3 regions of the Paraburkholderia phenazinium genome follow, and region 3 is predicted to be linked to each of the others. Evidence: predicted binding sites of a transcription regulator. Region 3 holds the regulator's gene; each other region holds the start of a gene.
The links. The regulator LexA, encoded in region 3, represses DNA repair genes until DNA is damaged. The targets are predictions, from matches to a motif close to ACTGTATNNNNATACAGT.
Positions count from the first base shown of each region.

Region 1: the regulator LexA is predicted to act here: its motif matches at 1,330-1,347, upstream of imuA (translesion DNA synthesis-associated protein ImuA).
Region 2: the regulator LexA is predicted to act here: its motif matches at 1,273-1,290, upstream of BUS06_RS07945 (PA0069 family radical SAM protein).

Region 1 covers NZ_FSRM01000001.1:3,743,623-3,745,886, reverse strand. The annotation lists rRNA gene BUS06_RS16740 (23S ribosomal RNA) at 1-705, shown strand, start outside; rRNA gene rrf (5S ribosomal RNA) at 936-1,049, shown strand; gene imuA (translesion DNA synthesis-associated protein ImuA) at 1,360-2,067, shown strand; gene BUS06_RS16725 (Y-family DNA polymerase) at 1,997-2,264, shown strand, end outside.
Region 2 covers NZ_FSRM01000001.1:1,704,902-1,707,165, reverse strand. The annotation lists gene BUS06_RS07955 (TM2 domain-containing protein) at 1-271, shown strand, start outside; partial or broken gene BUS06_RS07950 (PA0069 family radical SAM protein) at 342-1,205, opposite strand; gene BUS06_RS07945 (PA0069 family radical SAM protein) at 1,306-2,264, shown strand, end outside.
Region 3 covers NZ_FSRM01000001.1:3,177,509-3,179,772, reverse strand. The annotation lists gene BUS06_RS14365 (DUF2939 domain-containing protein) at 1-414, opposite strand, end outside; gene BUS06_RS14360 (hypothetical protein) at 597-941, opposite strand; gene lexA (transcriptional repressor LexA) at 972-1,625, opposite strand; gene BUS06_RS14350 (sulfate ABC transporter substrate-binding protein) at 1,956-2,264, shown strand, end outside.

The DNA.
Region 1 (2,264 bases), 570 kb from region 3:
CCTTGACCCGTTATCCGGGTCGGGGACAGTGCATGGTAGGCAGTTTGACTGGGGCGGTCTCCTCCCAAAGTGTAACGGAGGAGTACGAAGGTACGCTAGGTACGGTCGGAAATCGTGCTGATAGTGCAATGGCATAAGCGTGCTTAACTGCGAGACCGACAAGTCGAGCAGGTGCGAAAGCAGGTCATAGTGATCCGGTGGTTCTGTATGGAAGGGCCATCGCTCAACGGATAAAAGGTACTCTGGGGATAACAGGCTGATACCGCCCAAGAGTTCATATCGACGGCGGTGTTTGGCACCTCGATGTCGGCTCATCTCATCCTGGGGCTGTAGCCGGTCCCAAGGGTATGGCTGTTCGCCATTTAAAGAGGTACGTGAGCTGGGTTTAAAACGTCGTGAGACAGTTTGGTCCCTATCTGCCGTGGGCGCTGGATATTTGAAGGGGGCTGCTCCTAGTACGAGAGGACCGGAGTGGACGAACCTCTGGTGTACCGGTTGTCACGCCAGTGGCATCGCCGGGTAGCTATGTTCGGAAGAGATAACCGCTGAAAGCATCTAAGCGGGAAACTCGCCTTAAGATGAGATATCCCCGGGGCTTCGAGCCCCTTGAAGGGTCGTTCAAGACCAGGACGTTGATAGGTCAGGTGTGGAAGCGCAGTAATGCGTTAAGCTAACTGATACTAATTGCCCGTAAGGCTTGATCCTATAACAGGTGTGTCTCGACCCGGGTTGGCGCTTTAGCGCCTACCCGGGTCCGATCCCCGAAGGGGATGCGTGTGAACCCCCAGACGGGGGTAGCAGAACGCACGGTTGAGTGATCGATGTTGTGCCAGAAACAACACAACCCCAGAACGCTCCCGCTGGTGAGCATCACCAGAAACTACTTCTTCCCGATTGGCCGTACTGCTCCATGAGCAGTGCAGCAACAAGTCATGCCTGATGACCATAGCGTGTCGGTACCACCCCTTCCCATCCCGAACAGGACCGTGAAACGACTCCACGCCGATGATAGTGCGGATTACCCGTGTGAAAGTAGGTAATCGTCAGGCTCCCTAGCAGCATCAGAAACCCCACCCCGAAAAGGTGGGGTTTCTGCGTTTACGCGCGCAAAACCACGCAATCGCCTAGCATTACCGCAACCGTCTTGACGCTCCTCGCATAAGGCCGCGAACCCACCAAAGGCCGGTCTAACAAAGCTCCCCGCCAGTTTCCAACGACGCAGTCTAATTTCCTCAAAATGCTGTCCAAATAAACAGCATTCTCGCACTTGGCAACTCTCGCCATCCCCTTAAAAGTGCCAATTCACGGCAGGAAATTTCCGTGTAGGATACTGTATATATATACAGGTTCCCGCACGCCATGTCAGTCTCCGCCATCAGTGCCGAAGAGATTCACCCGTCGCTCTGGCGAGCCTCACAGCTTGCGCGTGGGCGTGGCCACATGGTGGACACCGGCTACCCAGCACTTTCGACGGAGTTGCCCGGCGGTGGCTGGCCAGTTGGCGCGCTAATTGATCTGCTGGTTCAGCAGCCCGGCGTCGGGGAAATGCGGCTTTTGCAGCCTGCGCTTAGCTCGCTCGGAGAGCGGCCGATTGCGCTGGTCCAGCCGCCGCACATTCCTGACGGATTGGGACTCCGGTATATCGGGTTATCGCTCGATCGCCTGCTGCAAATCAAGCCGCCAAAGGTAACTGATGTCCTTTGGTCGGCCGAACAGATTTTGCGTGCCGGCAGCTGTGGCGCGCTGATTTTGTGGGCACAACACGCGCAGTCGTCATCGCTGCGGCGTCTGCATCTGGCTGCGCAATCATCTGAGACGCTATTCATCATGGTCCGGCCACTCACGGCGGCCCAGGATTCATCGCCGGCGTTACTGCGGCTGGCTTTACGACCGGCCGCAGAAGGCCTGATCGTCGATATCGTGAAACGACGAGGTCCAATACGCGCGGAGCCTCTGCCGATTTCTCTTCAACCCACTCCAGTTTTGTTTTCCCGTCATGCGCGTCTTTCTCGCCGTTCACTTGCCGAAGTTGTCCCTCGAAGTCTTCCGGCCGAGGTGGTCGCCTGAACCGGCGCACGGCAGTGCCGTGCTCGAGAAAGACAAGGTGGTGATCGCGGACAGGGCGGCGCGTGAAGCGGGTGTCCTGCTTGGCATGAAGCGCGGTGGAGTCCTGACGTTATCGCCGGAAACCGCAATGTACGAGCGCGACATTGCACGTGAGGCCGCTGCACAGTGGGACGTCGGTATGGCGCTGCTGAGGTTTT
Region 2 (2,264 bases), 1.5 Mb from region 3:
GCTGATCCTCACCCAGCGGACCTCGGCGCTCGGTTGGGTGCTGGCGGTCCCGGGCGCAATCTCACTGTTTTCCGCATTCCTTGCAGCGATTGTCTACGGACTGCGTCCCGACGAAAAGTGGGATGCGCAATTCAACCCGCAGAGCGCGCAAAGCAGCCGTTCCGGCTGGCCGGTGATCTTCGTCGTGATTTTCTCGCTGTTCATCGGCGCCATGCTGATGATGGCGAGCCTTGCCGTTGCATTCGATACCTATTTCGAATCGTCGATGTAGGCGATTCGAGGGGCTTCGGCAGAACAGATCGATTTAACGAGCTGACGGCGCCAACCCTCGTACGCCCCAGCTAAAAGAGATCCATTTGCCCGTCGTCGCGCGCCGGGATCGGCGCCGGCGGCTGCGCGCGGACAAACTGCGACATATCCAGAATGCCTCGCCGACGCTCGTTCAGACCGAGCCGACGCGCGGCTTTATGGAAGCGCTGATTCATCAGATCGGCCCACAAACCCTCACCTTTCATTCGTGTGGCAAAGGAGGCGTCGTAGTCCTTGCCACCGCGCATGTCGCGCACGCGGTTCATGACCCGCTCGGCCCGATCCGGGAAATGCGCTGCGAGCCAGTCTTTGAATAGCGGCGCGACTTCCCACGGCAGACGCAGCACGATATAGCTCGCATTGGTCGCCCCCGCTTCCGCACACGCCTCCATGACCCGCTCCATGTCAGGCTCGGTGACGAACGGAATTACTGGCGCAATACTGACGCCCACCGGAATTCCGGCCTCGCTCAGCGTGCGGATTGTGCGCAGCCGCCGTGCCGGCGTTGCTGCTCGTGGTTCGAGCGTGCGGGCAATCTCGGCATCCAGCGTGGTGATGGTGATGGCCGCCATGAACTGGCCGCGCTCCGCCATAGGTACAAGCAGATCCAGATCGCGCTCGATCAATGACGACTTGGTAATAGCCGCAAACGGATGACCGCGCGCGTGCAACACCTCGATTACCCGTCGCGTGAGACCCAACTCGCGTTCGACCGGCTGCCAGGCATCCGTATTGACGCCGAGTGCGATCGGCTCCGGCACGTACGACTTCTTCGAAAGCTCCCGTTCGAGCAGTTCCGGCGCGTTGACCTTGGCGTAAATGCGGCTCTCGAAATCGAGTCCCGGCGATAGCCCCAGATAACTATGGGTAGGTCGCGCGAAGCAATAGATGCAGCCCCAATTTATACGTCAAGAACTTTGTTCACTTCATAAACACCCTTGCAAATGCGTGCCTCCGGGATGTACTGTATAAACATACAGTATCAGGGGTTTGGCCATGAATCCGCAGAAAGGTCGCGGCAGCGTTTCGAACGCGACGCCTCGATTCGAATCGCACGTACGGGAAACCGTGTGCGACGAATGGTCGCAGGCGTCGCCGGACGAGGAGCCGAAAACTCGCACCGTCGTTTTCGTTGAACGAGCCAAGACGATTATTTCCAGCAACCAGTCGCCCGACATCCCGTTCGAGCAATCTGTAAATGCTTACAGGGGATGTGAGCACGGGTGCGTCTATTGTTATGCGCGGCCCTCCCACGCTTATTTGAATCTGTCGCCCGGGCTCGATTTTGAGACGAAAATTTTCGCGAAGGAAAACGCCGCGGAGGTTTTGCGGCAAACGCTTGAAAAAAAGTCGTATGAGCCAAAGCTGATTGCACTCGGAACGAACACCGACCCTTACCAGCCGTTGGAACGGAAGCTACTAATAACCGAGTCCATCCTCAAGGTGTTGGAAGAGTTCAACAACCCGGTGGCAATAACTACGAAATCGGCGTTGGTAACTCGCGACATCGAAATCCTTGCCCGGATGGCCCAGAAAAATTTAGCACGGGTATTCATGTCTGTGACCACGCTTGACCGGGATATTGCCCGGACGTTAGAACCCAGGGCGAGCACACCGAGCAAGCGATTGGAAGCAATAAGGGAATTAACGGAGGCCGGGATTCCGACTGGCGTGATGGTCGCGCCGATTATTCCCGCATTGACCGACCATGACATGGAGAAAATTCTTGAGCACGCTAGAGCGGCAGGTGCAATGCACGCCGCTTATGTCGCACTGCGCTTGCCACTTGAGGTGACAAACCTTTTCCAAGAATGGCTGGAGGTTCACCACCCATTGAAAGCTAAGCATGTCATGAGCTTGGTTCGGCAAATGCGGGGAGGAAAAGACTATGACTCCGATTTTCGAACTCGCATGCGCGGCAGCGGAATTCATGCCGACCTGATTCAACAGCGCTT
Region 3 (2,264 bases):
CGCCGGCGCATCGGGCGGTACCGGTGGCCGTTGGGTCGGATCGCCGCGCGGCGGCATTCCGTTCAGGAGTGCGGCGACGCCATCTGGGGTTGCGTAAGCATCGACCAGCGGGCCAATGAGTGCGACGCCTATCATCGCGCCGAGGGCCGCGAGCGGATTGCCGTTGGCACGCGCCTGGATCTTTCTCGTCAGCAGACCCGCAATCTGATCCTTCAGGCTTTCGCGCAACGCGGGATAGTCGACATATTCGCTGACGGTTTGCGCGTCACGTTCATCGGCGGCGCGTTTCAGGCGATCGAGTGCGAGATACGGCGACGCATAGCCGTACCCGAGTACAGCCACGACCACAATGACAAGCACTGTGACGATCAGCGGCCGCGCGACGCCGCGTTTTGCAGGTGTTGAAACAGCCATCGGGCGAGCTTCTCCGTGAGGTGTGATCAAACGTGGACCGCATTCGCGGGAAAACGATCCCCATACGACCGATGCACGATTATCCCTGAGCCAACCGCGCGCAACCTCACGTAATGATCTTTACCGGGTGCGCGAACTGCCTGACGGCCGGTTCACCCACCTCTGGGCTTTCTTCCGGATGCTTACTCGAACATCGCATTCTGCACGCCGGCCGTTTCTTCGGCGATGCAGCGGTCGATCATGCGGCACACGGCGTCCACCGTGCCGACCATGATCAGACGCGACGGCCCGTGGTACACCCGCACCGGCGCGCGCCGGGCTGGCTCCGCCGTATTGAGCCCTGAATTTAGCGACACCCGTGCGAAGGCCGGCAGCGCCGACGGCAAGGTCGAAGCATGCGGCTGCGGGTCGTCGAACAGCGAAGCAGTAACACTGGACGCCTCGATCGGCGCGCACGGTACGAGATTGCGCAAATGGCGCAGGCGACCGAACTGACGGAAGGGCAGCAGGCGGGCAAGGCGTTCCATGATTCTCTCCAGTCGTTGTTCAGGCAAGGTTCAGAACTCAGTGGGGCGGATCAGCCCCACTGCGATGCCTTCCAGTGCGAATTCCGCACTGCCGGCCTGAACAAAGATATTTTCGTAATCGGGGTTCTCGGCGATCAGCTCGATGCCATTCGGCCGGCGCTTGAGACGCTTGACCGTCACGTCGTCGCCCAACCGCGCGACGATGATCTGGCCGTCTTTGGCTTCGCTTTTCTTCTGTACGGCGAGCAGGTCGCCGTCGAAAATGCCGGCGTCCCGCATGGACAACCCGCGCACCTTCAGCAGGTAGTCCGGCTTGCTGGAAAAGAGCGCCGGGTCGCAGGCGTAATGCTGCGAGACGTGTTCCTGCGCAAGGATCGGGCTACCCGCGGCCACCCGGCCAACCAGCGGCAGCGACAACTGCATGATGCTGGCGTGCGGCAGCGTGAACTGATGCGGCCCGTCGTCCTGACTGGCCAGCAGTAGCCGGATGCCGCGCGACGCGCCCGCGGCGAGCTCGATGACTCCCTTGCGAGCAAGCGCGCGCAAGTGCTCTTCCGCCGAGTTAGCCGAGCTGAAGCCCAGCTCGGCGGCGATCTCCGCGCGGGTGGGCGGAAAACCGGTGCGTTCGATGGCCCGGCGGATCAGGTCGAAAACTTCTTGCTGTCGTGCGGTGAGTTTGGTCATGGGGTCACTGTATGGATAGACAGGTGACTGTATTTTTATACAGTATCCGGCGCAATTCAAGCTTTACTTTAAGTTCTCGACCCTGGGTGTCAGTGGAACGCCGTCAGACGGCGTCCTAACACCGGTTTTCGTGCCGCAACGCCGCGTCTGGCTGTCATTACCACTTTTGAGTATTAAAAAATGAAGAAACATTATTTTTAATGATGAAAGCCCTTCGATAGACTGGGCCTCGAGTCGACGCAGGCAAGACGCGCGCAAGACCTCAAACACCAAACACAACAGACAGGAAGGGGCACGTTGCCTCGCCTGACCACCACGCGGAGAAGCTGGATGATCGATCAGGGCACGGGGCTCGCACGCAGGACCAGGAAGCTCATCACGGTGCTGGCGCTTGGCGCCGCAGCGGCACTTGGGCTGGCCGGACAGACGCAGGCGGCGGACACGACGCTGCTGAATGTGTCGTACGACCCAACGCGCGAGTTGTACCAGCAGATCAACGAGGCGTTCGGCAAACAGTGGAAAGCCCAGACCGGCGACACGATCACCTTCAAGCAGTCGCATGGCGGCTCAGGTGCGCAGGCGCGCTCGGTTCTTGACGGGCTGCAGGCGGACGTCGTGACGCTCGCGCTCGCTTATGAC